One region of the Halochromatium sp. NSM3 genome, then DNA from elsewhere that is predicted to be linked to it. Evidence: predicted binding sites of a transcription regulator. Region 1 holds the regulator's gene; each other region holds the start of a gene.
What was found. The regulator FNR, encoded in region 1, switches genes on or off when oxygen is low (the NO sensors DNR and NnrR bind a similar motif). The targets are predictions, from matches to a motif close to TTGATNTANATCAA.
Positions count from the first base shown of each region.

Region 2: hcp (hydroxylamine reductase) is a predicted target of FNR. The motif match lies at 6,859-6,872, and genes of this name have one in related genera.
Region 3: AC54T3_RS10125 (nitrous oxide-stimulated promoter family protein) is a predicted target of FNR. The motif match lies at 7,293-7,306, and genes of this name have one in related genera.

Region 1 covers NZ_JCAQIA010000031.1:19,168-29,341, forward strand. The annotation lists gene AC54T3_RS12915 (ABC transporter substrate-binding protein) at 1-223, opposite strand, end outside; gene queC (7-cyano-7-deazaguanine synthase QueC) at 547-1,245, shown strand; gene AC54T3_RS12925 (6-pyruvoyl trahydropterin synthase family protein) at 1,245-2,471, shown strand; gene queE (7-carboxy-7-deazaguanine synthase) at 2,484-3,134, shown strand; gene AC54T3_RS12935 (transglycosylase SLT domain-containing protein) at 3,149-4,243, opposite strand; gene AC54T3_RS12940 (methyltransferase domain-containing protein) at 4,378-5,145, shown strand; gene rnhA (ribonuclease HI) at 5,135-5,665, shown strand; gene dnaQ (DNA polymerase III subunit epsilon) at 5,692-6,450, shown strand; gene fnr (fumarate/nitrate reduction transcriptional regulator Fnr) at 6,526-7,284, opposite strand; gene AC54T3_RS12960 (sulfur globule family protein) at 7,645-8,049, opposite strand; partial or broken gene pyrG (CTP synthase) at 8,287-9,912, shown strand; gene kdsA (3-deoxy-8-phosphooctulonate synthase) at 10,035-10,174, shown strand, end outside.
Region 2 covers NZ_JCAQIA010000011.1:56,737-66,910, forward strand. The annotation lists gene cybH (Ni/Fe-hydrogenase, b-type cytochrome subunit) at 1-62, shown strand, start outside; gene AC54T3_RS06690 (HyaD/HybD family hydrogenase maturation endopeptidase) at 59-979, shown strand; gene AC54T3_RS06695 (hypothetical protein) at 979-1,401, shown strand; gene AC54T3_RS06700 (hydrogenase expression/formation protein) at 1,471-2,445, shown strand; gene AC54T3_RS06705 (rubredoxin) at 2,481-2,633, shown strand; partial or broken gene hybE ([NiFe]-hydrogenase assembly chaperone HybE) at 2,769-2,969, shown strand; gene AC54T3_RS06715 (sigma-54-dependent transcriptional regulator) at 3,035-4,639, shown strand; gene AC54T3_RS06720 (Crp/Fnr family transcriptional regulator) at 4,676-5,299, opposite strand; gene hcp (hydroxylamine reductase) at 5,454-6,746, opposite strand; gene uvrA (excinuclease ABC subunit UvrA) at 6,945-9,800, opposite strand; gene AC54T3_RS06735 (YceH family protein) at 9,887-10,174, opposite strand, start outside.
Region 3 covers NZ_JCAQIA010000020.1:30,538-40,711, reverse strand. The annotation lists gene sufD (Fe-S cluster assembly protein SufD) at 1-373, opposite strand, end outside; gene sufC (Fe-S cluster assembly ATPase SufC) at 370-1,122, opposite strand; gene sufB (Fe-S cluster assembly protein SufB) at 1,157-2,641, opposite strand; gene AC54T3_RS10145 (Fe(3+) ABC transporter substrate-binding protein) at 2,943-4,004, shown strand; gene AC54T3_RS10140 (ABC transporter permease) at 4,132-5,811, shown strand; gene AC54T3_RS10135 (ABC transporter ATP-binding protein) at 5,845-6,966, shown strand; gene AC54T3_RS10130 (hypothetical protein) at 7,034-7,201, opposite strand; gene AC54T3_RS10125 (nitrous oxide-stimulated promoter family protein) at 7,397-7,732, shown strand; gene AC54T3_RS10120 (NnrU family protein) at 7,803-8,387, opposite strand; gene AC54T3_RS10115 (M14 family metallopeptidase) at 8,567-9,613, shown strand; gene AC54T3_RS10110 (NUDIX hydrolase) at 9,697-10,174, opposite strand, start outside.

The DNA.
Region 1 (10,174 bases):
CCTCGGCGTTGAGTCCATGGCGGGCGAACAGCCCCTTGGATTCGGCCACGAGCGTCGGCAGATCAGCCACATAAAGCGCGCCCGCCACGCGCACGGGCTGCGGTGGCGGGGCCTTCGCCTGAGCCCGAGCCACGCCGGATAAGGCCATGCTCGAGATGCTGAGCAACAGCAAAATGCACCAGAGGCGTGCTGAGTGGGAGCGACTTGCGATCGGAATGACCATGGGATCTGTTTTCCAAGCCACCAGACTGAAGGTCCGCGTGCGCGGGAATCGACTTACCTCCCTGAGTTGGCACCTAGACGCTGGCATAGCCTTTCATTATCGCTGATTCAGGATCGAGACGCGAAGACGCATCGCGTGCCGATGCCGATCTTGGGACGCGCAGGGCGAGACTTGCGACAGGCAGTGCGGGATGAGCCTCGTGGGATTAAGGCGCCCTAGTCTGGTCTCGCGTACAGTGACCGTTGACCGTTGGCTCGAGACAAGGCTGCGCATGCTGCGCCGTAGCCGCTGGCTCGGATGGGAACCGTTGTGGAGAGTGATCGATGGCGAGTGCGGTGGTGCTACTGAGCGGTGGGTTGGATTCGGCAACCGCGTTGGCGATCTGTCGCGAGGCTGGATTCGTCGCGCATGCGCTCTCGTTTCGCTATGGCCAACGCCACCTGGTCGAGTTGGACGCAGCGGCGCGCGTGGCCAAGGCGCTCGGCGTCGCCGAGCATCTGATCAGCGAGATCGACCTGCGGCGTTTCGGCGGCTCGGCGCTGACCGCCGAGATCGCGGTGCCGAAGGACCGTGATGCGCAAGCCATGGCCGAAGGCATCCCGATCACCTATGTGCCGGCGCGCAACACGGTGTTCCTGTCCTTTGCGCTGGCCTGGGCCGAGGTGCTCTCGGCCAACGATATCTTCATCGGCGTCAACGCGTTGGATTATTCGGGCTATCCAGATTGTCGCCCCGAGTATATCGCCGCCTTCGAGCGCATGGCCAATCTGGCCACCGCAGCGGGCGCCGAGGGCCGCCAACATCTGCGTATCCACGCGCCGTTGATGACCCTGACCAAGGCCGAGATCATCCGCCGTGGCAGCGCGCTCGGGGTCGATTATGGACTCACCAGCAGCTGCTACGATCCCGGCGCCGATGGCCGCCCCTGCGGCCACTGCGACTCCTGCCAGCTGCGGGCCAAGGGCTTTGCCGAGGCCGGGCTCGCCGATCCGCTGTGGCAGCGGTTCGCGGAGTCGGGCTGATGACCGAACGACTCTATTATCAAGCCGCCGCCTCGTTCGAGGCGGCGCGCCGCGTCGCCGTGCTGCCACAGGGGCATCGCGCGCGCCGCCTGCATGGTCATGGCTTCAAGGCGCGCGTCCTGGCCGAGCTGCCGCCCGCTTGGGGCGGTTTCGACGGCGCCGAAACCGAGGCCCTGGCTGCGGCATTGCGCGACAGCGTCGAGGCGCTGGATTACACCGATCTCAATGAACAACTGGCGGTGCCGACCGACGAGCATCTAGCGGCCTGGGTGCAACAGCAACTGGAGCACCGGCACGCGCTGCCAGGCATCGCCCAGGTCGGCATCCAGAGCACCGGCGAGCAGGGCGTCGAGCTGCGCCTTGGCGCCGATGACGCAGGCCCAAGGACGCGGCGCGCCCATGCCCATGTCTGGCGCCGATTCCGATTCGAGGCCGCGCATCGGTTGGTGAATGTGCCGCCCGACCATCCGTGCGGCCGCATGCATGGGCATGGGTTCGAGGTCATTCTGCATGCCGAGCAGGAACTGGCGCGGGAGTCGGATGCGCTTCCCGGCGCCGCCGCGCACATGGGCATCGATGACGACCAGCTCGGCGCGCTCTGGGCGCCGCTGCACGCCGAACTCGACCACTGTTGCCTGAACGATCTACCGGGGCTAGAGAATCCAACCAGCGAACTGCTTGCGGCTTGGATTTGGCGGCGTCTCAAGCCCAGACTGCCGGCGCTGTCCTTGGTCAGTGTGTACGAGACCGCCACCGCCGGCTGTCATTATGATGGCCAGGACTATCGTATCTGGAAGGAGATGCGCTTCGAGGGCGCGTTGCGCCTCGGACGGGCGCCGGTCGGTGATCCGCGCCGCCGTCTGCATGGGCATAGCTATCTGCTGCGCCTGCATCTCACAGCGCCCTTGGACGCGGTGCGCGGCTGGACCATCGATTACGGCGATGTGAAGGCGCTGTTCAAGCCGGTCTATGCGCAGCTCGATCATCATGAGCTGAACGGGCTGACGGGGCTTTCCGACCCCAGCACCGCGCGGCTCGCCTGCTGGATCCGCGAGGCCATCGCCGAGGCGCTGCCGCAAGCGGATCGGCTTGAACTCACCGAGCGGCCCGGTTGCGGGGTGTTGCTGTGCTGGGGGGCAAGCTGGGGCGCGCGCTGGGGGGCGAATGGGGAGACGATGCCTTCACAACAAGCGGCGCAACAAACGGCGGCGGTGCTACCGCTCTGAAGGCCAAGGCCGATGCCGTCCGTCTACCAGGTCAAGGAGGTCTTCTATACGCTGCAGGGCGAGGGCGCTCGCAGTGGTCGCGCTGCGGTGTTCTGTCGCTTTGCCGGCTGCAACCTCTGGTCAGGTCTGGAGCGCGATCGCGTAACCGCGCTTTGCGACTTCTGCGATACCGACTTCCGTGGTACCGATGGCCCCGGTGGTGGGCGCTTCGAGAGCGCTGAGGCACTCGCCGAGCAGATCCTGCGGCAGTGGCCAACGCGGGAGAAGGGGCGCGCCGATGGGGGGTATGTGGTCTGCACCGGTGGCGAGCCGCTGTTGCAACTGGATGCGGCGCTGATCGATGCCCTGCATGCGCGCGGGTTTGAGGTCGCGGTCGAGACCAACGGCACGCAACCGGCACCGCGCGGGATCGACTGGCTCTGCGTCAGCCCGAAGGCGGACGCGCCCTTGATGATCGAAACCGGCGATGAACTCAAGCTGATCTTCCCGCAGCCAGCGGCTCCACCGGAGCGTTTCGCCCAGCTCGACTTCGCCGAGTTCTTCCTGCAGCCGATGGACGGCCCAAGGTTGGCCGAGCATACCCAGCAGACGCTCGCCTACTGCCAGGCCCATCCGCAATGGCGGCTCGGCCTACAGCTGCATAAGTTACTCGGGATTCCCTAGCCGCGCACGCGGGACTAGCTGTCGCCACCTGCCGTGCTTGAAGGCTGCTTGGTCGCGGCCAGACTGGGTTCCGCGAGTTTGCCGGCCTTGGCCAAGGCCGTGCGTAGCTTGTCGCCGGTACCGGCGGGAACGAGGACGAGATGTGGGCCGCCTGGCAAGGTCTTGCCGCGCTTCAGGCCCGGATTCAATTGCTTGAGCTGAGTCACCGTGACCCCGCAGGCCTGTGCCGCTTGCGCGAGATCGATCTGTTGCCCTGCCTCGACGATCTCGAGGCGCGGCTGATTGGCGATCACCGGCATCTCCAGGCCATGCGTCTCGGGCTCACGCATCAGCGTGGCGATCGCGAGCAGCTTTGGCACATAGTGCTCGGTTTCGGCGGGCAGATTGAGCGACCAGAAATCGGTGGGTTTGCCAGCGGCTCGGTTCGCGCGCTGCGCGGCGCGCACGCGGCCAGGTCCGGCGTTGTAGCCGGCCAGCGCCAGCGCCCAGTCGCCATCGAACTCTTGGTTTAATTGCCGCAGATAGGCGATGGCCCCTCGGGTCGAGGCCAGGATGTCGTTGCGTCCGTCATACCAGCTATTCTGTTTCAGGCCCATCTCGACGCCGGTGTAGGGCATGAACTGCCACATTCCGGTCGCGCTTTTCGGCGAGATGGCATGCGGGTTGTAGCGGCTCTCGACCTCGGGCAGCAGGGCGAGTTCGGCGGGCAAGCCGTGGCGCTCTAATTCCTCAACGATCAGATGCAGATAAGGTCGCGCTCGGCGGGTCAGATCCGTGAGATAATCCGGGTTGCGCTTGAGGCTGTGCAGGGCGCGCTCGATCCGCGCATGCGGCGTCACGCCCAGGCTGTCTCCATACCGAACCCGATCCCAGAGGTCGTCGCCCGAACGCGCGAAGCGATGCCGCTGGCTGCTGCTTGTACCCTGCGCCCGGCCGATGACCCTGACATCGACGGCGGGTCTCACATAGCCATATTCACGGGCCGAGACGGAAAAGCTTTGCGGGAGGGTGCTGTCTTCACCGGTGGGCTGAGTCGCGCAGCCGCTCAGTAAAAGGATTAGGCTGGAGGCGGAATAGGCGAGCAGAGGGGTGCGGAGAGCACTTGGCATAAGAGATGACGCAGCAGCTGGAATGTGAAGATGATGCGCTTTGTTCTTATTTTGATGCGCTTAGCGGCCAAAATATACGGGAAACCCCGGAGGTGTGCCAGTCGTTCGCACCTTCACCTAGGGGCGAGCGTCCGATGAGATCCTGCTCACAGCAGGATGGCGAGCCGCTTGAGGTGCTCGCTAAGTGGTACAAGACGCCGATCGGCCGTCGGGTGGCATGCGCCGAGAGCGCTTGCGTCGAACGCATGATCGAGAACTCATTCGGCCACTTCTTGGTGCAGATCGGCTGTGGCGGGCAGTTCGGCGATGTGCTCGAGCGCAGCCGGATCCGGACCCGGGTGGTCCTCGGCGAGCAGCCTTACGCACAGGGGGGCGGTTCGCCACTGCGCGCGCGCCCGAGTGAATTGCCGCTTGCGGCGGCCAGTGTCGATGCAGTGCTTCTGCCGCACACTCTCGATTTCGTGGAGCACCCGCAACCCGTGCTGCGCGAGGCTGAGCGCGTCTTGATCCCGGAAGGGCGCATCTTGATCATCGGCTTCAATCCGTTGAGCGCCTGGGGGCTGATGCGCGGGGTCTTCCGCAAGCCGCGCGTTCCCTGGTGCGGTCATCAGTTGACGGCCTCCAGGCTCGGCGACTGGCTCGATCTGCTTGGTTTTCAGCTCGAGGTGCGCGAATGGCTACTGTTTCGGCCACCGCTGCGCTCAGCCTATCACAGCCGTCTCGAGGGGCTGGAGCAAGCGGGCGCGCGCTGGTGGCCGGTGTTTGGCGGTGTGTATGTGATTCGGGCCGTGAAGCGGGTGAGTCTGTCGACCCCCGTTCGCCAACGCTGGAAGCCTCGTCCGGCCTTTTTACCTGGAGGAGCCATGAAACCCACCGCTCGTGAGACGAACCATGCTCGATAGCCGTTCAGCAGAGGTTGCGGGCCAGCATCAAGCGCCCGCGCCAACACCGGAACCAACACAGGCGCCAACACCAACACCAGCGGTCGAGGTGTTCACCGACGGGGCCTGCAAGGGCAATCCGGGGCCGGGCGGCTGGGGAGCCTTGCTGCGCTATGGCGCACACGAGAAGGAGCTGTTTGGCGGTGAAGCGCAGACGACGAACAATCGCATGGAGCTGATGGCCGTGATCCAGGCCCTAGAGGCGCTCAAGCGCCAGAGTGAGGTCATCCTGACCGTCGACTCACGCTATGTGCGCGATGGCGTCGAGCGCTGGATGAAAGGCTGGAAGCGCAACGGCTGGATGACCAAACAGCGCACCCCGGTCAAGAACCAAGATCTCTGGCAACGCTTGGATCAGGCGCTCGCCGGCCATCGGGTGCGTTGGCACTGGGTGCGCGGGCATAGCGGGCATGCCGAGAACGAGCGTGCCGATCAGCTTGCCAACAAGGGCATTCCCAAGGGCCTTTCAAAGCGAGGCTGAGCCTCGTTGACGTGGGAGCAAACCGGATGCGACAACTGGTACTGGATACAGAAACCACCGGGCTCGAGCCGAGCGAGGGACATCGGATCATCGAGATCGGCTGCGTTGAGGTGATCGAGCGGCGGCTCACCAAGGCCAATTTCCACCATTATCTGCAACCGGATCGCGAGATCGATGCCGGCGCGGTCGCGGTGCATGGGATCTCGAATGCCTTCCTCGCGGATAAGCCGCGCTTTGCCGACATCGCCGAGGAACTCATCGCGTATCTTCGTGGCGCCGAGCTGGTGATCCATAACGCGGCCTTTGATATCGGCTTCCTCAATCACGAGTTGAGGCAGTGGCGCGCTGATGCGCCGCGCATCGAGGATCTCTGCACGGTCGTCGACACCCTGGGCTTGGCGCGCCAACGCCATCCAGGGCAGCGCAATAGCCTCGACGCCCTTTGTCGGCGCTACGAGATCGACAACGCGCGCCGGGATCTGCATGGGGCATTGCTCGATGCCGAGATCCTCGCCGATGTCTACTTGGCGATGACCGGTGGGCAGGTGGCACTGGCGCTCGGGAGTGACGCGAGTGGAGGTCAACAGGGCGCGCGCGCCGAAGCGGAGGCTCGCCCAAGGCGCCTACGAGCGGATAGGCCCGCGCTGCGCGTGGTGCGCGCGAGCGACTCGGAACTCGAGGCGCATCGCGATCGTCTGCAGGCGATTGGCACCGCGAGCGCCAGTGGCTGTGTCTGGCTGTCGCTGACCGACGAGAACGCGCGGACGGTGTCACGCACGGCCTGAACGCTGGCATTGGTGGGCGCTCGGCCCCTGGTGTGTGACGATCAGGCTAGGTCTTGTGCCCCGAGCCTCGGGGGCTCAATTCGAGCGTTGCTTATGCGTGCTGGAGGGCGCGGAGCCCGCCATCATCTCCAGCGCTGGGAGATTCAGCAGCTCGACATGTTTGCGGTCGACGCGCAGCAGTCCATCTTCCTGGAAACGGGTGAAAAGGCGGCTCACGGTCTCGACCGCCAAGCCGAGATAGCTGCCGATCTCATGGCGCGACATGCTCAGGTAGAAGTCGGTCGGCGAGAGGCCGCGCTTGCTCAAGCGGCTGGACATGCTGGTGAGGAAGGCCGCGAGCCGTTCCTCGGCGTTCTTCTTGCCGAGCAGCAGCAGCATGTCGGCATCCTGTCCGATCTCCTTACTCAGCAACCGATACATCTGGTGTTGCAGCGAGGGGATCGAGGTCGCTAGCTCCTCGAAGCGCTGGAAGGGCACCTCGCAGATGGCCGAGGTCTCAAGCACCTTGGCCGAGCAGGCATGGCAGGACTTGTCGATCGCATCAAGGCCGATGATCTCGCCAGGGAGATGGAAGCCGAGCACCTGCTCGCCGCCTTCCTCGCTCGGCGCGTAGGTCTTGACGGAGCCGGTCTTGACCACGTAGAGCGAGCGGAAGCGCTCGCCGCCACGAAACAGATGATCACCGCGATGAAGGGGCCGGGAGCGCTTGATGATCGAGTCGAGTCGCTCGACATCTTCCGGCGCCAAGCCCATCGGTAGACAGAGCTGCGACAGAGAGCAGTTCTTGCAGGCGACTCGGATCGTGTCGAACGAGATTACTTTTCGCTGAGTCAAGGCAAGGTTCCAGTGTGTGGTTTGGTTGTATTCTGCAACTCAAGTTGACATGCATCAAGCGTCAATATGATTTACATACACGCGTACTGCGCGATGAAATACGTGCTCCGAGGTCCGTCAGCCCGAAGGGCCCGCCCGTGAGGCCGAGAGGCGATGGATCGGGTTGTCCCGAGCGTGCTTTTCGATCGCGCGCGCCGGTGGCGGCCAACCGTCGCGTCTGGCTCGATGGAGTTTGGAGGGGGTTCAGACAACCTCGGAAAGGGAAGGTCGACCCGGCTTGGGGACCTTGGAGTGGTGCTCGCCCTGATACAAAAAAGCCGCGCCGAGGCGCGGCTTTAGGCAGCAGTCGTGGACCGTGCCTTACTTGGCTTCTTGAGCGGCCGGTGCGGCGGGAGCCATCGGAGCACCATAGGGCATGCCGTAAGGCGCGCCATAGCCGTAGGGGGCGCCGTAGCCGTAGCCCGGGTAGCCGCCACCATAGCCATACGGATGGCCATAGCCATAGCCGTTGCCGTAACCACGACCATAGCCATTTCCACGTCCGCGACCGTAGCCACGACCGCCACCGCTCATGCTCATGTTGAAGTCGCCGTAGCCGTCGCCGACCATGTCGCTGAACATGTCGCCCATACCGTCACCCCAGCCGTTGCCGTAGCCAGGGCCACCGTAGCCAGGACCCCCCCACCAAGCCTGAGCAGCGTTCATCGAGAAGGCCGCGCTCGTGGCGATGGCGGCGATACCCATAACCTTTGCAAACTTATTCATTTGGTGATGCTCCGAAGGGTGGTGAATCGATCCATCCCGGCTCGCACGGTATTCGAGTTTGGCCCCGCATCGAACCGAGTGGAGGTCCGTAGAGTAACGAACATCACCGAGTATACGTACCGACCGGGGACTTGTGAAGTGCGCGCTTGATCACGGTGCGAATTGTGAGGTTGGGGCCATTTTGCTACCTTGAGAGGGGTATCCTATCTGGACCCAAGTCGTCTGCCTGTTCAGGTCATGCCCAAGTATATTTTCGTTACCGGCGGCGTCGTCTCGTCGCTCGGCAAAGGTATTGCGTCCGCGTCCCTGGCCGCGCTGCTCGAAGCACGCGGTCTCAAGGTGACCATGATCAAACTCGACCCCTACATCAATGTCGATCCGGGCACCATGAGCCCGTTTCAGCATGGGGAGGTCTATGTCACCGATGATGGCGCCGAGACCGATCTCGATCTCGGTCACTACGAACGCTTCCTGCGCACCCGCATGGGGCGCAACAACAACTTCACCACCGGTCAGATCTACGAGAGCGTGATCCGCAAGGAGCGCCGCGGTGACTACCTCGGTCGCACCGTGCAGGTGATCCCGCACATCACCGATGAGATCAAGGATGCGATCCGGCTCGGCGCCTGTGATGCCGACATCGCCATCGTCGAGATCGGTGGCACCGTCGGCGACATCGAGTCGCTGCCGTTCCTCGAGGCGATCCGCCAGATGCGCGTCGAACTCGGGGTCGACAACGCGCTGTTCATGCATCTGACGCTGGTGCCCTTTATCCCAGCCGCCGGCGAGATCAAGACCAAGCCGACCCAGCACTCGGTCAAGGAGCTGCGCTCGATCGGTATCCAGCCCGACATCCTGCTCTGTCGGGCCGAACGCGATCTGCCCGACGAGGAGCGGCGTAAGATCGCGCTCTTCACCAATGTCCCCGAGCGCGCGGTGATCTCGGCCATCGACGCCGATCACATCTACCGCATCCCGATGCTGCTGCACGCCCAAGAGCTGGATGCGTTGGTAGTGCACCAGTTTCGACTCGAGGTGCCCGAGGCCGATCTCTCCGAATGGCAGCGTGTACTGGAAGGGCTCGAGCATCCGCGCGAGGCGGTGACTATCGGCATGGTCGGTAAGTACATGGGGCTGACCGAGGCCTACAAATCGCTCTCCGAGGCGTTGATCCACGCCGGCGTGCACACCCGAACCCGGGTCAAGATTCGCTACCTCGACGCCGAGGAGATCGAGACCCAAGGCCCCGGTTGCCTCGATGGACTGGATGCGGTGCTGGTGCCCGGCGGTTTCGGCGAGCGCGGGATCGAGGGCAAGATCGCTGCGGTCGGCTATGCGCGCAAGCAACGCATCCCCTACCTCGGCATCTGTCTCGGCATGCAGGTTGCCGTGATCGAGTACGCGCGCAATGTCGCCCGGCTCGAAGGCGCGCACAGCACCGAGTTCCTCGCCGACACACCGCATCCGGTGATTGCCTTGATCACCGAATGGCAGACCGAGCAGGGCCGACGCGAGACGCGCAGCGCGGACTCCGACAAGGGCGGCACCATGCGTCTCGGCGGACAACACTGCCGCCTGGAGCCGGGCAGTCTGGCGCGCGCGACCTATGGCACGCCACAGGTGCGTGAGCGCCATCGCCATCGTTACGAGTTCAATAATCGCTACTGTGATGCGATGAAGGATGCCGGCATGCGCTTCTCGGGCTGGTCGCTGGACTCGCGCCTGGTCGAGATCATCGAGATCCCGGACCATCCTTGGTTCGTCGGCTGCCAGTTCCACCCCGAGTTCACCTCGACGCCACGCGACGGCCACCCGCTGTTTCGCGGTTTCCTCGAGGCGGCCCTGGCCTATCAACAGCGGCAGGGGCGCCCGTCGGCCAAGCTGGACGAGCGCCCAGAGGAGGCGGACCCGGATGCGAACGTAGGGGAGAACCCCGCCGCGCAGTCAGAACTGCTGCGCGCCGAAGGGTCGCAGGAGCTGGTCTGATGCAGCTCTGTGGCACCGAGGTCGGCCTCGAGCATCCGCTGTTCTTGATCGCCGGGCCGTGCGTGATCGAGAGCGAGACACTGGCGCAGGACACGGCGGGGCAGCTCAAGGAGCTGACCGCTCGGTTGGGCATCCCCTT
Region 2 (10,174 bases), on a different contig from region 1:
GTCAGAGCCTGATCAGCACCATGATCAGCGGCTGGCGGATGTTTAAGGATGACCGGCCATGAAGAAAGTGGTGAGTGCTGAGTGGGGAGTGGGGAGTGATTCCGGTGGAGCGCTGGCTCAGGAGCCGCGTGTGCTGCTGCTTGGGATCGGCAATCTGCTTTGGGCCGATGAGGGCTTTGGCGTGCGCTGTATCGAGGCGATGGCCTCAAGGTATCGCTTCGGGCCGAATGTCACCTTACTCGACGGTGGCACCCAGGGTCTCTACCTGGTCGATCAGGTGCGCGCGGCCGATGTACTGGTGGTCTTCGATGCGGTCGACTATGGCTTGCCGCCGGGGGCGCTGAAGCGGGTCGAGGGCAATGCGGTGCCGCAGTTCCTCGGCGCCAAGAAGATGAGCCTGCATCAGACCGGCTTCCAGGAGGTCCTGGCGCTGGCCGATCTGCTCGGCGACGCGCCTGACCGTCTGCTTCTGATCGGTGTCCAACCGGTCGAGCTAGAGGACTTTGGCGGTAGCCTGCGGCCCGAGATCAAGGCGGCGCTTGACCCGGCTATCGAGATGGCCCTGGATTATCTGGCCGAGCTTGGGATCAGGCCGCTCGGAGATACTGCATCGGCTGCGGCTGCCGATGCGGTTGTTGGCGCAGCTGCGGGCGCTAGCGCTGGTCCGATTGCCTCAAGGCGCATGGGGACCGGTGCCCATTCGGCGAAAGCTGAGGCCTGGTCTGCTATGGGTCAAGATGTGCGACCAGATCTACCACATCCAGCGCTGGATCTCGCCGCCTATGAGTTCGGACGGCCGCCGCCGGAGCTGGCCTGTCGCACCGGTGATGAACGGTTGCTGGCAAGGAGGATCACGCCGAGCACAGCGGACTTGGCCCATCCGAGCGAGAGCCAAACAGGGTGCCTGAGCCCTGATCCGTGCGTCGGGCCGAGCGCAGGCTGGACGACTGAACCGATCACAACGGAAAGGATGAACTAATGCTCGCACCTCTGATCGATGCCTTGACCGAACGTCATGGCCTGCCGCAACTCGGGGGCGATGATGTCGAGGCCTTCATTGCACGCGATGGCCATCATCTGCTGTTCATCGCCGGCGATCCGGCCAAGTATCCAGAGGCGTTGGATGTCGCGGTGATCCTGCCGGAGCTGATCGCTGCCTTCTCCGGGTGCTTCGACGCGGCCCTCATCGGGCCCGATGCCGAGAAGGTCTTGTTGGACCGCTATGGCGTCAGTCGCGTCCCGGCCCTGATCCTACTGCGCGGCGATGCCTATCTTGGCGCTATTAGCCGGGTGCGCGACTGGGCTGAATACCTGGCCGAGTTCTTGCGGCTACTGGAGGCCGGGCCGACGCGCCCGCCGGGGATTGGGATAGCGATTCAGTTCGAGCAGGCGCCGGGTTAGCGCGGGTACATCGATCAACAGCAAGTATGCCCGGCGTTTCTTTTGGGCCATCTGATCTAGGAGCCAGTCATGAACAATCTGCCCAACCACGAGCCCCGGCCACTCCCGATCGGTGCCGTCGGTCCTGGAACCCAGCCGGTTGGAGATGATGAGGTCGCGTTGGAATACTTGGCGATGCCGAGCGCCATGCAGACCTACCGGCCGCCGGTGCTGCCGGAACCAGAGGAGGTCGCCGAGTGCAACCGTGGACTCGCGTTCCTCGGCGCATTGCATCGGCTGCTCTCGGGCTACCGGGTCGGTGCTCTGCCGCAGGTAATGGACCTGGTGCATCTGGCGCCGCGCGATCGACAGCTCGTTCTGGAGACGCTCGGGGAGGGCGAGGTGAGCATCCGTTCGGCCGGCCCGAGCGCCGTCTCGAATGACTTCGACTTGCCAGGCGCATCAGCCTCGTCGGCGGCCGGTTCGATGCCCCTGGCGATGTCGCTCCCGCCCGCGCTCGAGCGGACGGCACAGGAAACTCGGCTCGCCGGTATCTGGCACGTGCGTGAGCATCACCCGGACGGGACACTGCGTCGAGACGTCCTCGAGGTCTGCGCGGTACCTGGTTTCGTGCGCTTCGGTACCTTCGCGGATGCCAAGGCCGACATCGATCTCGAAGACCGCGCGATGAGCGGGCTGATGAATGCCCCAGGTGTGCTTGCCGAACTCGCTGCGGCACTGGAGGCGCGGGCGATCACAAACCACACCGAGCGGGTCAGGGTGATCAATCTCAGCCTGCTGCCGCAGACCGAGGCCGACCTTGCTTACCTTGAGGAACAGCTGGGTATCGGCTCGACGCAGATCCTCTCGCGCGGCTATGGCAACTGCCGCATCACCGCGACCCGAACCCGAGATCTCTGGTGGGTGCAGTACTTCAACAGCGATGACCGGCTCATCCTGAATACGCTCGAAGCCACCGATGTGCCAGCCGCAGCGCTCGCCGCGCAGGAGGATATCGACGATAGTGCCGAGCGGCTGGCGGAGATTCTAGAGGCGCTGCAATGAGCTTGCCCCAAGCCCAAGCTTTGATGCACCAGCGCATGGAATGCCGCATCTGTTGGCAGGTCTATGACCCGGCGCTGGGGGATGAGCTGGGGCAGATCGCGCCCGGGACCCCATTTGAGGCTCTGCCATCAGACTGGCGCTGCCCACAGTGCGATGCGGCCAAGGAGGCCTACCTAATATGCGGCTGATCGATCACCCCTGCCTGCATGGATGCTGGCGTCGGAGCGTGTGTCCGATACCTGGCTTGCATGCGAGGACGCGATCGCCGATGCTCGCATGATGTTGAGAGCGAACCGGCCGTGACGGGCAAACAATCCACCTTGATGGGTGATCTTGAGCGAAGCCTCGCCAACGCCTTCGAGCAGATCCATCAACAGCGCATGCTCGGCTTACCGATCCTGCATCCGGGGCTACGGGTCGCGGTGGTTGCCGGCCGCCGCTGGCAAGGCGATTGGATCGGCGTGCTGCTGACCCCTTGGTGCATGAATCTGGTGTTGATCCCAGGCCCCGAGTCCAGGCATCGATCCCACCCCGCAGCTGGCTCGTCTAAAATGGGTGGCCGTCCACACCCGCCCGAGTGCGACCGCCAATGTCCGATCCGCGCCCGACCGTCCTCATCGTCGATGATGAGCCGCTCTCACTTGAGACCATGGCGCGCATCCTCGACGAGCGCTTCGAGGTGCGCAGCGCACTCGATGCCGAGCAGGCCGAGCGCATCCTGGCCGAGGATTGGGTGCAGGTGGTGGTCTCAGACCAGCGCATGCCTGGCACCACCGGCGTCGAATTGCTGGCACTGGTGCGTGAGCGTTGGCCGGATGTGGTGCGCATCATCATCTCCGGCTACACCGATGCCGAGGACATCATCGATGGCATCAACCGCGCCGGCATCTATCAGTACATCACCAAGCCCTGGCATCCAGACTATCTACTACTGACCGTCGACAACGCCTGTTGGCTCTATCAGCTGCAGCGCGAGAACGAGCGCCTAGCGCTCGAGAATCGGATGTCAGCGGCGAGCCTGGAGCGCCGTCTTAGCGAGCAGCGCACGCGGGTTCGGCGTAACTTTCGGCTCGATGCGGTGGTGCGCGGGCCGAACAGTCCGCTGCACGCGATCTGCGAGCAACTGGCCCGGCTCGCGCCCTACGACATCCCGGTGCTGCTGACTGGCGAATCCGGCACCGGCAAGGAGCTGTTCGCGCGCGCGCTGCATTACAACAGCCTGCGCGCCGAGCAGCCTTTCGTCGCCGAGAACTGCGGCGCGCTGCCGGATCAGCTACTCGAGAGCGAGCTATTCGGCCATCGCCGCGGCGCCTTCACCGGCGCGGTGGCGGACCGGGTTGGGCTGTTCGAGCAGGCCGATGGCGGCACCATCTTCCTCGACGAGATCGGCGATGTGTCGCCGGCGTTCCAGGTCAAGTTGCTGCGCGTGCTACAAGAGGGCGAGATTCGGCCCCTGGGCAGCAATCAGCGCCGCCGTATCGATGTGCGCGTGGTTGCCGCCACCAACCGCGATCTAGACCAGGCGATGGCCGAAGGCAGCTTTCGCGCCGATCTCTACTATCGCCTCGCCGGCGTGACCCTGCGCCTGCCACCGCTGCGCGAGCGGCCAGAGGATATCGCGCCGCTCTGTGAGCGGCTGCTCGACAACGCCGCCACCGCGTTCGGCGTCGCGCGGCCCGAGTTGAGTGAGGCGGCGCTGGCGCAGCTCGAGCGTTATCACTGGCCCGGCAACGTGCGCGAGCTGACCAACGAGATCCAGCGGCTGTTGGTGCTGGGCAGCGGTCGCAAGGCCCTGGGCGTTGAGGATCTGAACTCACGGATCAGGGCTGCGACAACGGTCAGGTCCGCGATCGTAGCACCAGACGCCATGACGGCACCCTTGGGCGCTATGCCGGCCAGTGAGCCTTCACCTGCGGAGCGCGGATTAGCCGAGCGTGTATCGGGCGAACGTGCCTCGGCCGAGTTTGCCACCGCATACTCACTCGCGCCAACAGCGGCATCTGCCTCAGCCTCAGCAGCACTCAGCCTCAAGGACCGCGTCGAGCAGCTAGAGCGGCAGATCTTAAGCGAGACCCTCGAGCGCTGCGGTTGGAACAAGACGCGTGCCGCACAGGCGCTCGGCCTCTCGCGGGTCGGGCTCAATAACAAGCTAGAGCGCTATCAGCTCGAGCAGGAGTCACAAGGTCCAGGTTGAGCGCACGAGCTTGATCGTTCGTTAGAGCCGGCTGACTCAGAGGTCGTCCAGCTCACCAAGCCGCCGCAGGGCGTGGCGGTCATGGATCTGAATCTGTTGTCCGCTGACTGTCATCACCCCCTGATCGCTTAAGCGCCGGGTGATGCGCGACCAGGTCTCGGGCTTGATGGTCAGGCGCGAGGCCAGCGTCGCTTTTGGCCAGGCCAGTGTCAGTTCATCGGCATCGTCGGGCAGTTCGGCCAGCAGCCAGCGGGCGAGGCGCACGCTGGCCGAGTGCAGGGCCAGATTGTCGATCTCGGCTATGAGTGCTTGCAGGCGCTGGCTCAGACTGCCGAGCAGGGCAAAGCAGGTGTCGGGGGAGCCGCGCAGCATGGCGGCGAAATCGTTCGCGTCGATAGCGAGCAGTTCGCTCGGCATCAGGGCGGCGGCGCACACCGGATAGCGGCCAGTGCCCATGAACAGCAGTGCCTCGGCAAAGGTCTGGCCGGGGCCGATCAGCTCGATGATTTTCTCTTCGCCCTCGGCTGAGAGGCGGAACAGGCGGAGTTGCCCGGCGTGGACGAAGAAGAACCGCTCGGCCGGGTCATCCTGAGCGAACAGCCATTGGCCGGCCGCCAGGTGCCGGGTTTGGGCGCGCGCGTAGTCGGTCGATCTCCGCATCGCTCAGTTGCGCGAGTAGCGGTGCCTGGCGCAGGGCCTCATTGGATGGCATGGAACTCCCCGTGTGCGTTGGTACTGAGCCTCAAAAGGCGCTGTGCCGTGGCCAGAATGCGCCAGCGGCCCCGCCGAAAGTGACAGCGGGCTGATCCAGCGCTCAGGCCGCCAGGGCGAGTTTCAGATCCTCGAGCGGATCGCCATTGGTCAGGCGCAGATCATAGGCCGCTTGCAGGCGCGCGAAAATGCCGGGCGTGATGAAGGCCGGCGGCTGCGGCCCGAGGTTGATGCCCTTCACCCCCAGATGCAGCAGCGTCAGCAGCACCGCCACGGCTTTCTGCTCGAACCAACTGATGACCAGGGTCAGCGGCAGATCGTTCACCGTGCACTCGAGCGCTTCGGCCAACGCCACCGCGACCATGATGGCGCCGTAAGCATCATTGCACTGCCCCATGTCGAGCAGGCGCGGCAGGCCGAGATGTTCGCCATAGACATGATCACGAATGCGATATTTGCCGCAGCCGAGGGTGAGGATAAAGGAATCATCCGGCGTGGCGGCGGCATAGTCGGTGAAATAATTGCGCCCCTTTTCGGCGCCATCGCAGCCGCCAATCACAAAGAAATGGCTGATCTTCCCGGCCTTGATCGCCTCCAGAATGGCACCGGCCTGATCGAGAATCACCTGGCGATGGAAGCCCACCGGTTGCTCGGTACCCAGGCGTTCCTCACAGGGCGGGCAGGCGCGCGCGGCGGCAATCACCTGGCTGAAATCCCCGTCTTTAACGTGCTGCCCGGCTGGCACCGCCACCGCGTTGGTGGTGAACAGGCGGTCGCGATAACTCTCGGGCGGAATCAGCACGCAGTTGGTGGTGCCGACAATGGGGCCGGGGAAGGCGGCGAATTCCTTTTTCTGATCCTGCCAGGCACCACCATAGTGGCCGGCGAGATTCGGATGCTCCTGAAACTTGGTGTACATGTGCGCCGGCATCATCTCGCCATGGGTGTAGACCTGGATGTCCGTGCCCTTGACCTGTTCGAGCAGGTGCCAGAGATCGAGCAGATCATGGCCAGTGACCAGAATGCCGGGGCCGGCCTGGGTGCCTTCGCGCAGCGGTGTCGGGCGCGGCGCGCCGAAGGTGGCGATATGACCCTCATCGAGCATCTGCATGACGCGCAGATTCTTCTCGCCGCATTCCAGGCAATACTTGAGCAGGGTGTCCTCGTCGAAATTCACATTGGTCATGGTGGCGAACAGGGCCTCTTCGATGAAGGCCGAGACGGTTTCATCCGATTTGCCCAGCCGCCGGGCATGATGGGCATAGGCGGCCATGCCCTTGAGGCCAAAGATCAGCAGCTCCTGCAAGGACTGGACATCCTCGCTCTTACCGCAGACGCCGGGGCTGTTGACGCAGGCGCTGTTACGAAAGGTTTGTTCGCATTGGTTGCAGAACATCGGAGACACTCCAGGAGCGATGAAATGGATGAATGAGATCGATCAAAACGAACCCCATCCGATCGGTTGGGCGAACGCAGGAACAGACTGGGGTTAGGCGTGCCGGATGGCCTTGACCTTCATCAAGCGGGCCGGGCCGCTCGATCCAGCCGCTCAAGCAACCGGCTCAGTGAACCTGTTTCAGTGACAAGCCCTGCGCTACCAACCCCGTGCCAGCAGCGGCTTCAGAAACTGTCCGGTATACGAGGCCTCACAAGCGGCGATCTGCTCCGGGGTGCCGCTGGCGATGACCTGTCCGCCCTTGTCGCCGCCCTCGGGGCCGAGGTCGATGATCCAGTCGGCGGTCTTGATCACATCCAGGTTGTGCTCGATCACCACGACGGTGTTGCCGGCATCGCGCAGCCAGTGCAGCACCTGGAGCAGATGCTTGACGTCCTCGAAGTGCAGCCCGGTGGTGGGCTCGTCGAGGATATACAGGGTGCGGCCGGTGCCGCGTTTGGACAGTTCGCGGCTGAGTTTGACGCGCTGCGCCTCGCCGCCGGAGAGGGTGGTCGCGGCCTGCCCCAGGCGCAGGTAGCCGAGGCCGACGTCTTCCAGCGTCTTGAGCTTGCGGCGGATCACCTGCACCGGGCCGAAGAAGGCCAGCGCGTCCTCGACAGTGAGGTTGAGCACCTCGTCGATGGTCTTGCCCTTGTAGCGAACCTCGAGCGTCTCGCGGTTGTAGCGCCGGCCCTGACAGACATCGCATTGCACATAGACATCGGGCAGGAAGTGCATCTCGACCCGTATCAGCCCATCGCCCTTGCAGGCCTCGCAGCGCCCGCCCTTGACGTTGAAGCTGAACCGGCCCGGGCCATAGCCGCGTGAGCGCGCCTCGGGCACATTGGCGAAGAGGTCGCGGATCAGGTTGAACAGCCCGGTGTAGGTGGCCGGATTCGAGCGCGGGGTGCGGCCGATCGCGGACTGATCGATATCGACCACCTTGTCGAACTGCTCCAGGCCCTCGACGCCGGCATGCGGTGCGGGTCGCACTGAGGCGTTGTTGAGCAAGCGCGCGGCGAGCGGATAGAGGGTGTCGTTGATCAGGGTCGACTTGCCCGAGCCGGACACGCCAGTGACCACGCAGAAGGTGCCGATCGGGATCTCGGCATCGATACCGCGCAGGTTATTGCCACTGGCGCTGCGGATGATCAGTGGCTGATCGCCGCGCCCCGGACGGCGTTCGCTGGGGATCTCGATGCGTCGGGCGCCGCTGAGATACTGACCGGTCAGCGAGGTCGGCTCGGCGGCGATCGCCTCCGCCGATCCCTGGGCCACCACCTCGCCGCCATGGGCGCCCGCGCCGGGACCTAAGTCGAGCACATGATCGGCGCTGCGGATGGCGTCCTCATCGTGCTCGACGACGATGACGGTGTTGCCGAGATCGCGCAGCCGGGTCAGGGTGCCGAGCAGGCGGGCGTTGTCGCGCTGATGCAGGCCGATCGAGGGCTCGTCGAGGATGTACATGACGCCGACCAGCCCGGCGCCGATTTGGCTCGCCAGTCGGATGCGCTGCGCCTCGCCGCCGGAGAGGGTCTCGGCGCTGCGCGCGAGGGTCAGATAATCGAGCCCGACATCGACTAGGAACCGCAGCCGCTGGCTGATCTCCTGGACGATCTTGGTGGCGATCTCGCCGCGCGTACCGGGCAGTTCGAGCGTCTCGAACCAACGCAGCGAGTCGCCGACCGGCAGCGCGGACAGGGCGGGTAGAGTGCGCTCGGCGATCAGCACCTGCCGCGCGGCCTCATTGAGCCGTCGGCCGGCGCAGCTCGGGCAGGGACGCGCCGAGATGACCTTGGCTAGCTCCTCGCGCACCGTTGCCGAGTCGGTCTCGCGGTAGCGGCGCTCCATGTTCGGGATGATCCCCTCGAAGCTGCGTAGCTTGCCGCTGCCGCGCTCGTGCGGCAGTTTGAACTTGAGCTTCTCCTTGCCGCTGCCGAACAGGGTGTATTGCTGTGCCTGTTCGCTCAGATCACACCAGGCCGCTTCAATATCGAAGCCAAGATGCTCGGCGACACGGGTGAGCATCTGGAAATTATAGCCATTGCGCCGGTCCCAGCCGCGGATGACGCCAGCGGCCAGGCTCAGCTCCGGGTGCAGGATCACCTTGGCCGGGTCGAAGAACTGCTCGACGCCGAGCCCGTCACAGGTCGGGCAGGCGCCGGCCGGGTTGTTGAACGAGAACAACCGTGGCTCAAGCTCGGCCAGACTCCAGCCACAGCGCGGGCAGGCATAGTTGGCGGAGAAGGTCAGCGGCGCGCGCTCCTGGCCGTCGTCGTCTGCGTCCATCCAGGCCACCCGCAGCAGGCCCTTGGAGAGGGCGAGGGCAGTCTCGATCGACTCGGCCAGGCGCAGCTGCAGATCCGCGCGCACCCGGAAGCGATCCACGACCACCTCGATACTGTGCTTACGCTTCGCATCCAGCGGCGGTGGGCTATCGAGTTCGCACAGCTGGCCGTCGACCCGAGCGCGCACGAAGCCCTGGGCGTTCAGTTCGGCGAACAAGGACTGATGATCGCCCTTGCGCTCGGCGACCACCGGGGCCAACAGCATCAGCCGCTCGCCCTCAGGCAGCATCAGGATCTGATCGACCATCTGGCTCACCGTCTGCGCCGCGAGCGGCTCGCCATGGGTCGGGCAGTGCGGGATTCCGACCCGTGCGAAGAGCAGGCGCAGATAGTCGTGGATCTCGGTAATGGTGCCGACCGTCGAGCGCGGGTTGTGCGAGGTGGTCTTCTGTTCGATTGAGATCGCCGGCGACAGGCCCTCGATGTGGTCGACATCGGGCTTGTCCATCATCGACAGGAACTGCCGCGCATAGACCGATAGCGACTCGACATAGCGGCGCTGGCCTTCGGCGTAGAGGGTATCGAACGCGAGCGAGGATTTGCCCGAGCCGGACAGGCCGGTGATCACCACCAGCCGATTGCGCGGCAGGTCGACATTGATGTTCTTGAGATTATGGGTGCGCGCGCCGCGAATGCGGATCTGTTCAACCGATGGGTTGCCCGACATTAACGAGTCCGTCCTGAGTTGTTTCAGCGTCTCCCTCAGCGCCCGGAGCAAGAGCCCTTAGGCTCATCCGGGCGCAGCGCACCGAGCTAGCTCAGCTCTGCCTTGAGTGCATCCAGCTCGGAGCGCAATGCGACGACCTTGGTCTCGAGCTGTTCGACGCGTTGGATGAGTGCTTCCTGTTCTGCGTTGGCGGCTTGCGGTGAAGGGTGGCGGCTGCTGGCTGTGGTTGCGATCGACTCGGCTGAGGGCTCGCCGCAGAGCAGATGCGCGAAGCGTTGCTCGCGCATGCCTGGCTGGCGTGGTAGTTCACGCACCAGGGGCGGGTTGTGATGCGCCAGCTGATCGAGCGAGGTCTGCACTGCGTTCAGGCTGGC
Region 3 (10,174 bases), on a different contig from region 1:
CGCGCGGCAGCTCGCCGAGGTCCGAGAGGGCCTCTGAATAGCGACCGTTGACCAGCACCACGCGGCAGGCGTCGAGACCGGGAACCAGGATCTCCTCGATATCCTCGGGGGTGAGAGCGGTCAGCGGCTCATCGACTTGCACAAAGCCTTGATCGATCAGCGAGCGCAGGCCGGTATAGCGCCATTCCTCGGACTTGCCTGTCGGGACCGATTGCGCGCGAATCCGCTCGGCGGCCTGCTGGCGCTCGGCGGTGAGCCAGCCCTGCTCCTCGCCCTCGCCTGCGGCGTTGCCATCGGCCAGCCCCTGGAGCCAACCGGCAAAGGCCTCGGCCACCGCAGCTTGTGGTCGGCTGTTGTTGGCTGCCGCGCTCATGCCGCCTCCCCTTCGGCGATCCAGCCGTAGCCCTTCTCCTCGAGTTCCAGCGCCAGCTCCTTACCGCCGGAGCGGATGATGCGCCCCTTGGCCAGCACATGCACATGGTCGGGCTCGATGTAATCGAGCAGGCGCTGATAATGGGTGACGACGATCATCGAACGCTCCGGGCCACGCAGCGCGTTGACGCCATCGGCGACGATACGCAGGGCATCGATGTCGAGTCCGGAGTCGGTCTCGTCGAGGATCGCCAGCTTCGGCTCGAGCATGGCCATCTGGAAGATCTCGTTGCGTTTCTTCTCACCGCCCGAGAAACCGAAGTTGACCGGACGCTTGAGCAGGCTGTCGTCCAGGTGCAAGACCTTCAGCCGCTCCTTCATCAAGCGCATGAAGGAAACGGCATCGAGTTCGTCCTCGCCGCGCGATTTGCGGATCGCGTTCAGCGCGGCCTTGAGAAAGTACATGTTGTTGACGCCGGGCAGCTCGACCGGGTACTGAAAGGCGAGGAACAGCCCTAGGCGCGCGCGCTCCTCGGGCTCGAGCGCGAACAGATCGTTACCGTCCAGCGTGGCGCTGCCGGCCGTGACCTCATAGCCCTCGCGCCCGGAGAGCACATGCGCGAAGGTGCTCTTGCCGGAGCCATTCGGCCCCATGATCGCGTGCACTTCACCGGGTTTCACCTCGAGATCGAGGCCACGCAGGATCTCTTCATCACCGACATTGGCCTTCAGGCCCTTCACAGACAACATACGGATGCTCCTAAAGTTTGGTGTGCCGTTCTCGCTAACCGACGGCGCCTTCGAGGCTGATACTCAGCAATTTCTGTGCCTCGACCGCGAACTCCATCGGTAGCTCGTTGAAGACCTCCTTGCAGAAGCCGTTGACGATCATCGACACCGCATCCTCCTCGGAGAGCCCGCGCGAGCGGCAATAGAAGAGCTGATCCTCGCTGATCTTCGAGGTAGTGGCCTCGTGCTCCATCTTCGCGCTCGGGTTCTTGACCTCGATGTACGGGAAGGTGTGAGCGCTGCACTTGTCGCCGATCAGCAGTGAGTCACACTGGGTATGGTTACGCGCGCCCTCGGCACGCCCCGCGATGCGCACCAACCCGCGGTAGGCCTGCTGGCCGTGCTGGGCGCTGATGCCCTTGCTGACGATGGTCGAGCGGGTGTTCTTGCCGAGATGGATCATCTTGGTGCCGGTATCGGCCTGCTGGCGCCCCTTGGTCACCGCCACTGAGTAGAACTCGCCGACCGACTCATCGCCACGCAGGATGCAGCTCGGGTACTTCCAGGTGATGGCCGAGCCGGTCTCGACCTGGGTCCAGCTGATCTTGGAGCGATGGCCGCGGCAGTCACCGCGCTTGGTGACGAAGTTGAAGATGCCGCCCTTGCCGTTCTCGTCGCCTGGATACCAGTTCTGCACCGTCGAGTACTTGATCTCAGCATCGTCGAGCGCGATCAGCTCGACCACGGCGGCATGCAGCTGGTTCTCGTCGCGCTGCGGCGCGGTGCAGCCTTCCAGATAACTGACATAGCTGCCCTCATCGGCGACGATCAGGGTGCGCTCGAACTGCCCGGTATTGGCGGTGTTGATGCGGAAATAGGTGCTCAGCTCCATCGGGCAGCGGGTGTTCTTCGGTACATAGACGAAGGTGCCATCGGTGAACACCGCCGAGTTGAGGCCGGTGTAGAAGTTGTCGGTCGGCGGCACCACGCTGCCGAGGTGTTGGCGCACCAGTTCGGGATAATCCCGCACCGCCTCCGAGATCGAGCAGAAGATCACGCCCGCTTCGTGCAATTTCTTGCGGAAGGTGGTCGCGACCGAGACGCTGTCGAACACCGCGTCGACAGCGACACCGGCGAGCGCCTTCTGCTCCTCGATCGGGATGCCGAGCTTCTCGTAGGTCTCGAGCAGGATCGGGTCGACCTCGTCGAGGCTCTTGGGGCCGTCCTTCTTCTTCGGCGCCGAGAAGTAGGAGATGGCCTGGTAGTCGATCGGCGCATAGTGGACCGAGGCCCAGGTCGGGGTCGGCATCTCGAGCCACTTGTGGTAGGCCGCAAGGCGCCAGTCGGTCATCCACTCGGGCTCGCCCTTGCGCAACGAGATGGCTCGAATCACGCCTTCGTTAAGGCCCGGTGGCAAGGTGTCGGATTCGATGTCGGTGATAAAGCCGTGCTCGTAGCCGGCATTGACCAACGCATCATACTGGCCGGCTGTGTCGACCTTGCTCTCGGCCGTGGTGGCCTCTGCTGGGATCGCGTTCATAGGGGTCCGCTCCGATACCTGAGTAGTTTACTAGGTTATAGTACGACGCCAACGCCGGGTTTCAAGACCCTTGGTCATGATTCCGTGAAAATCCGGCCGCTCGGGCCAGATGCTTGGCGTCAAGGTCATTGCTCGCGCAGGCACTTTCAAGCAGAGATCCGAAAGGCGCCGTCGCTCAGCAGGTTAATCGCAACCATTCTCATCAGTCTTGTTGTTTTCGCTCAGTTCGGACACACTCTGCACCGGAGTGTCCGCGTTGCGGTCCTCGTCATTCCCATCACACCCTTTCTGGAGTCTTACCATGATACCGATCTGCGCTCGCCGCCTCCTGTGTTCCGCTCGCGTGCCCCTCGTCGCCCTCTGCGTGGCGCTCGCGGCGGCCCCAAGTCTTGCCGCCGCCGAGGAGGTCAATCTCTACTCGGCGCGCAAGGAGGCCTTGATCAAACCCTTGCTCGATCGCTTCAGCGAAGAGACCGGGATCGAGGTCAACCTGGTCACCGGCAAGGCCGATGCCTTGCTGCAACGGCTCAAGAGTGAAGGCCGCAACAGCCCGGCCGATGTGCTGCTGACCGTCGACGCCGGCAATCTGCACCGCGCCAAGGCCGCCGGCCTGACCCAGGCTTTCACCTCCAAGGTCGTGAACGAGGCCGTGCCCAAAACCTATCGGGACCCGAACGGTCACTGGGTCGGTCTGTCACTGCGCGCGCGGCCGATCATGTATGTCAAGGGCGAGGTCGATCCCTCCGACCTCTCGACCTACGAGGCGCTCGCCGACGAACAGTGGCAGGGACGCATCTGCATCCGCTCCTCGAGCAATGTCTACAACCAATCCCTGGTCGCCTCGATCATCGCCGCCGACGGCACCGAAGCGGCGCAAGACTGGGCCGAGGCCATTGTCGCGAATATGGCGCGGCCACCCAAGGGCGGAGATCGCGACCAAATCAAGGCCGCCGCCGCTGGTCAATGCGATATCGCAATCGCAAATACCTACTATCTCGCGGGGATGCTGACCTCCGATGACCCGGGCGAGAAAGAACCGGCCGAGAAGATGGCCGTGTTCTGGCCGAATCAGCCCGGCGCCGGCGACGGTCGCGGCACCCATGTCAATGTCAGTGGTGCTGCGGTCACCGCCGCCGCCGAAAACACCGAGGCCGCAGTCAAACTGATCGAGTTCCTCGTCAGCCCGGAGGCGCAGACCTGGTATGCCGAAGTCAACGGCGAGTATCCGGTGCGCGAGGGCGTCGAGATCAGCTCGGTGCTGGCCGAATGGGGCCGTTTCGAGGCCGATGATCTCGATCTGATCGAACTCGGCGAGCTGAACGGCGCGGCGCTGATGCTGATGGATCGCGCCGGCTGGCGTTAAACGCAAGGCGGCCCAAAGGAGGATGGATCGAAGCAGGTGCCCTGCTTGTCAATGGGGTTATGATTAGGTGCTTGCCCCGCGCTGGGGCACCCCTTCCCGATGCTCGCTTCGATCCATCGCAACCTTGATGAGCGCATTCACCCCAGCATTGGCCATGTCCGACGCCTTCGGCGTTCGCGCCTGGTTGCGCGTCTGGCCTCTGCTGCTGATCCTGATCGCGACCCTGCTGGCGTTGCCGATCCTGGTCATCGTCGGTTTCCTGTTCGTGCCGGCGGGCGAGGTCTGGGCGCACCTGGTCGAGACGGTCCTAGCCGATTATGTCGGCCATTCGCTGCTGCTGATGCTCGGGGTCACGCTCGGCACCCTCATCGGCGGGGTGGGGACCGCCTGGCTGACGAGCATGTGTCGGTTTCCCGGTCGCGGCTTTTTCGAATGGGCCCTGCTGCTGCCGATGGCGATGCCCGCCTACATCATCGCCTACACCTACACCGGCCTGCTCGACTTCGCCGGCCCGGTGCAGACCGGCCTGCGCGAGCTGACCGGTTGGGGCTGGGGCGATTATTGGTTTCCGCGCGTGCGCTCCCTGCCCGGTGCTGCGGTGATGTTGTCGCTGGTGCTCTATCCCTATGTCTACCTGCTCTCGCGCGCGGCGTTCCTGAGTCAGTCGCTGTGCGTGCTCGATGTCAGCCGGACCTTGGGCAACGGCCCCTGGCGAACCTTTTTTACGGTGGCGCTACCGCTGGCGCGCCCGGCGATCGTCGCCGGTCTCTCGCTGGCGCTCATGGAGACGCTCGCCGACTACGGCACCGTTGAGTACTTTGGCGTCTCCACCTTCACCACCGGCATCTTCCGCACCTGGTTCGGGCTCGGCAATCCCGCCGCCGCCGCGCAACTCTCGGCCATGCTGCTCGGGTTCGTGTTCTTGCTCATCCTGCTCGAGCGCCACTCGCGCGGCGCGGCGCGCTATCACGATACCAGCCAGCGCCAGCAGTCGATCCGGCGCTTGCCGCTGCGCGACTGGCAGGCGGTCGCGGCAGTCGGCTTTTGCTTGGCTCCGCTCACCCTCGGTTTTCTGCTGCCGGCCGGGCAGTTGATGGTCTGGTCCATCACCGTTGCCGATCAGCGCCTGGATGCCGAGTTCGCGCGCCTGGCGCTGAACAGCCTCGCGCTCGCCGCTGGCGCTGCGGTGCTGGCGCTGGGGCTGGCGCTGATGCTCGGCTATGGCCGCCGGCTGCTGCCGACGCAGCCGGTGCGCATGGCGGTGCGCACCGCCGGCATGGGCTACGCGATACCCGGCACGGTAATCGCGGTCGGGGTGATGATTCCCTTCGCCTGGATCGACAACAGCCTCGATAGCTGGATGCGCGCGCACTTCGGCCTCTCCACCGGATTGCTGCTGAGCGGATCGCTCGCGGCCTTGCTCTTCGCCTATCTGGTGCGCTTCCTCGCCATCTCCTTGCAAACGGTCGAGTCCGGCTTGAGCAAGATCCGCCCCTCGATGGACGAGGCCGGGCGCTCGCTCGGGCTCAAGCCGCGCGAGGTGCTGCGTGAGATCCACATGCCGATGCTCAAAGGCAGTCTGCTGACGGCCCTGCTGCTGGTGTTCGTCGATGTGCTCAAGGAGCTGCCGGCCACCCTGATCCTGCGTCCGTTCAACTTCAACACCCTCGCCGTGCGCGCCTACGAGTTGGCCTCCGATGAACGCCTCGCCGATTCCGCTCCGGCGGCCTTGACCATCGTCGCCGCTGGCCTGATCCCGGTGATCATCCTCAGCCGCTCCATCACCCGCTCGCGCGCGAGCCTGTAACCGGCTGCCGTCGCTGCATGCCCTGCCCCGCCCATGACTGAGCGCTTCGATCACTTAGACCCCAACCCGCCGGCGCGTTTAGAGCTGCGCGGAGTCGATGTCGCCTACGGCGAGACCACCGTGGTGCGCCATGTCGACTTCATGCTCGAGAGTGGCACCCTCGGTTGTCTGCTCGGCCCCAGCGGCTGCGGCAAGACCACGCTGTTGCGCGCCATCGCCGGCTTCGAGCCGGTGAGCAAGGGCAACATCCTGATCCGCGGCCATTGCGTCTCCGAGCCCGGCTGGACGCTGGCGCCGGAGCATCGCCATATTGGCATGGTGTTTCAGGACTTCGCCCTGTTTCCGCATCTCTCGGTGGCCGACAACATCGGCTTCGGCCTGCGCACGTTCAGCGCGCCGCGCCGCCAAACCCGCATCGACGAACTGCTGGAACTGGTCGAACTCAGCGAGGCGGCCCAGCTCTATCCGCACGAACTCTCGGGCGGGATGCAGCAGCGCGTGGCGCTGGCGCGAGCCATGGCGCCGCGCCCGGATATCCTCTTGCTCGATGAGCCGTTCTCGAGCATGGACGCCGAGTTGCGCGAGCAACTCGCGCGCGAGGTGCGCACGCTGCTCAAGCACGAGGCGATCACCGCTATCCTGGTGACCCATGATCAGTTCGAGGCCTTCGCGATGGCGGATCAGATCGCCGTGCTCAACCAAGGCGCAGTGCACCAATCGGGCACCGGCTTTGAGCTGTATCACGAACCGGCGGATCGCTTCATCGCCGATTTCATCGGGCATGGCGTCCTGATGCCGGCAAGCGTGTCGAATTCCGGGCAGTTGCGCACCGAACTCGGCCGTGCCGAGGGGCCACAGTCGCCGTTTCTCGAGGCCGGTAGTGAAGTCGAGGTGTTGATCCGTCCGCACGATATCCTCTACGACGAATCCAGCCCGCGCGAGGCCACGATCGTCGAACGTGCATTTCGCGGCGCCGAATTCCTCTACACCCTGCAACTCGATAGCGGCACCGAGGTGCTGTGCCTGGTGCCGAGCCATCACCGCCATGAGGTCGGCGAGCGCATCGGTATCCGGCTGCAGGCCGAGCATCTGGTCGTTCTCCCGAGTGCCGAGTCGGGTCCAGGTTCAGGCTCAGCAGGCCCAGGCCCAGACTGACGCGGCCTTGATCGCCCACTCGGGCGCCGAGTGCCTCCCGAGCGAGGGCACTGGCAAGCGCCTCCGATCAGCGCGTCTCCTCGTCTTCCGAGGCCGGCTCATCGGCGTCGTCGTGGCCGCGTTTGCGCATGATCGCCGGGCCGGGCGAAGGGCCCTCGCCGTCGCGAAACAGCCAGACGAAGAGCGCGATCATCGCCACGAAGGAGCCGGCGAGAAAAACGTTGGTCCAAAACATAGTGCTTGTCTTCAGGATCGGTGTCGAATGGAGGACTGAGCCACGCCGAAACGCGGCCCTCAGTATAGACGGGCTTCGGACTCAGGATGAGTTGACATTTATCAAACCGTTTTGGTGCGGTTTTTCGATAATAGCCCCATGCAGATGCCAGTCCAACGCCCTAGCTCCCCGTCGCGGTCAAGCAAAAAAGCAGCGATGCGCCCGGCGAACAGGGGCCGCCGCATCCGGCGCGAGAAGCGCACCATCGCCGCGATGTGCGCCATCTACTGCCAGGCGCATCATGCCCGCAGCGCCGAGGCAAGCCGGCTCTGCGGGGCGTGCGAGGACCTCCTGCGCTATGCCCATCAGCGGCTCGATCAATGCGTGTTCGGTGAGCTGAAGCAGCCTTGCGATCAGTGCGCGACGGACTGCTACAGCAAGACCCAGCGCCCGCGTCTACTCGCGGTGATGCGCTACGCCGAGCCGCGTCTGCGCTGGCGCCAACCGCTGTTGAGCCTCTTGCTCCTGATCGACGAGTGGCGCGCCCGCTGAAACGCGCGGCGCGCCTTGTCGACCCCGGCCCGCGCGTGGCGGACTTATCCAGGCGTTTTGCCCAAGCCGCTCAGCCCACCGTTCCCAGCGGGGCGACGCCGAAGAGCGCCTGATGCAGCCAGAACAGGAACAGCAGATACAGCACGAGTCCACCGCCGAGCGCGATCCCATCATTGAATCGGCTGCTGGGCGCGCCGGGCACCGGAATCGGCGTGCGCCGCTTCAGCGAGATGCGATCGGCCACCGCCCAGGCCAGAAAGCCGCCGAACAGCAGCACATCGGCCAGGGTGCCGTTCGCTAGCAAATGGGCGAACGCCCAGAGCTTGACCGCCAACAGCATCGGATGCTTGGTCGCGCGCTGGATGCGGCCCGGCAGGTAGGCCGCCAAGAGCAGAACGAACACCGGCAACATCAGCAGCAGCGTGATGTGGCGCATCCAGATCGGCGCCTGATAGAGCAGGATCGCGCCGCTGCTGCGCGCCGCCTCATAACCGTTGACGATCAACACCAGGCCGAGCAGCGCGATCAGCCCGTAGGCGGCTTTCCACACCACCGGTCCGAGCCGTGTCGCCATGCGATCGCGCCACTGGGCATCGATGATCGCCACCGAGTGCACGCCGAGGAACAGGATCAATCCAACAATCAGCCAGAGCATAACAAGAGATCTCGTATCGATGAGGTGAGCCGTTGCGGTGCAACCCGGTAAGCCCAGACACTGAGGCTGGCAACCCCTTACCGGGCTCGCTTCGGTGCTAGAGTAACGTATCCAGGGCGGGTACTGCGCCGCCACCCGCGCGCAACCGATTCCGCGCAACCGACAGGATCTGTCCACGCATGACCGAGACGCCCCTCACCCTGCATGAACTCGACCAGCTTCCCGACGGGCTGCTTGAACTCAACAGCATCGACCTCGGCACGCGGCTGCCGGGCCCGACGCTGATCCATCTCGCCGGCGAGCGCGAGCCGGCGCTGTTCGTGTCGGTGTTGATGCACGGTAACGAGCCGGTCGGCTGGGACGCGGTGCGGCTCTTGCTCAGCCACTGTCTCGAGCGCCACGGACGCCTGCGCCTGCCGCGCTCGCTGAGTCTGTTCATCGGCAACGTCCAGGCCGCCGCAGCCAATGCACGCCACCTGCCGGATCAGCCCGATTTCAACCGCGTCTGGCCGGGCACCGAGGAACCCGCCTCACCAGCGCAGGCGTTGATGTCGCAGGTGGTCGAGATCATGCAGCGGCGCGGACTGTTCGCCAGCATCGACCTGCACAACAACACCGGCAGCAATCCGCATTACGCCTGCGTCAATCGCCTCGACAACCGCTACCTGCACTTGGCGCGTCTGTTCGCGCGCACGGTGGTGTACTTCGTGCGACCCACCGGCGTTCAGTCGCAGGCCATGGCGCGACTCTGCCCGGCGGTGACGCTCGAATGCGGGCGGGTGGGCGATCGTCGCGGCGTCGAGCACGCGCGCGAATTCATCGATGCTTGCCTGCATCTGTGCGAGCTGCCCGACCACGCCCTTCCGGCGCAGGATCTCGATCTCTTCCACACCGTCGCGCGGGTGACGATCCCGGAACAGGTCAGCTTTGGCTTTCCACCGCACGAGGCGCAGTTGGTGCTGTCACCGGAACTCGAGCGCTTCAACTTTCGCGAGCTACCCGCCGGCACCGCCTTTGCGCAAGCGCGCCCAGGGGCGCGCCTCGAGGTGCGCGACGAGCACGGCCGCAATGTGACCGATCAGTTCTTCCGCATCGAGCAAGACGAGTTGACACTCCAGGTGCCGGCGATGCCCTCAATGCTGACCGCCGACGCCACGGTGATCCGACAAGATTGTCTCTGTTATCTGATGGAGCGCTACAACCAGCATGTACCGCCTCGCCACTGAGTCGGCCCCCTGCGAGGCGCCCCCCCCCGAGAGCCTCTCGAGAATCCCCGATAGCCGTCCCGAGAGCCGCCAACTCCACGCGCTTACTCGGCGACAACCGCCACCGGACCATCGACGGGCGCATCGCTGCCATGGCGCAGGAAGTCCGCCGCACGATAGAGGCCGACCAGGGTTTTGGCATCGGTGATGGTGCCGTTGAGACACCAATCGAGCACCTGATCGAGCGCGACCCAGTGCACCTCGATGACCTCGTCGACATCGTGCCCGAGATTGACCTCGCTCAGCCCACGCGCGAGGAACAGATGGATCACTTCGGCAAGGACGCCCGGCGAGCTGTGCAGGCGACCGAGCGAGTCCCAGGTCGCCGCCATCAACCCCGCTTCCTCGGCGAGTTCCCGCTCGGCGGTTGTCGCCGGTCCTTCACCGGGATCGAGCTTGCCGGCCGGCAGCTCCCACAGCCAGCCCCCGGCGACATGACGGAACTGCCTGAGCAGGCAAACGCGGCGGCGGTCGTCGATCGCCACCGCCGCCGCCCCGCCCGGGTGGCGCACGACCTCGAGA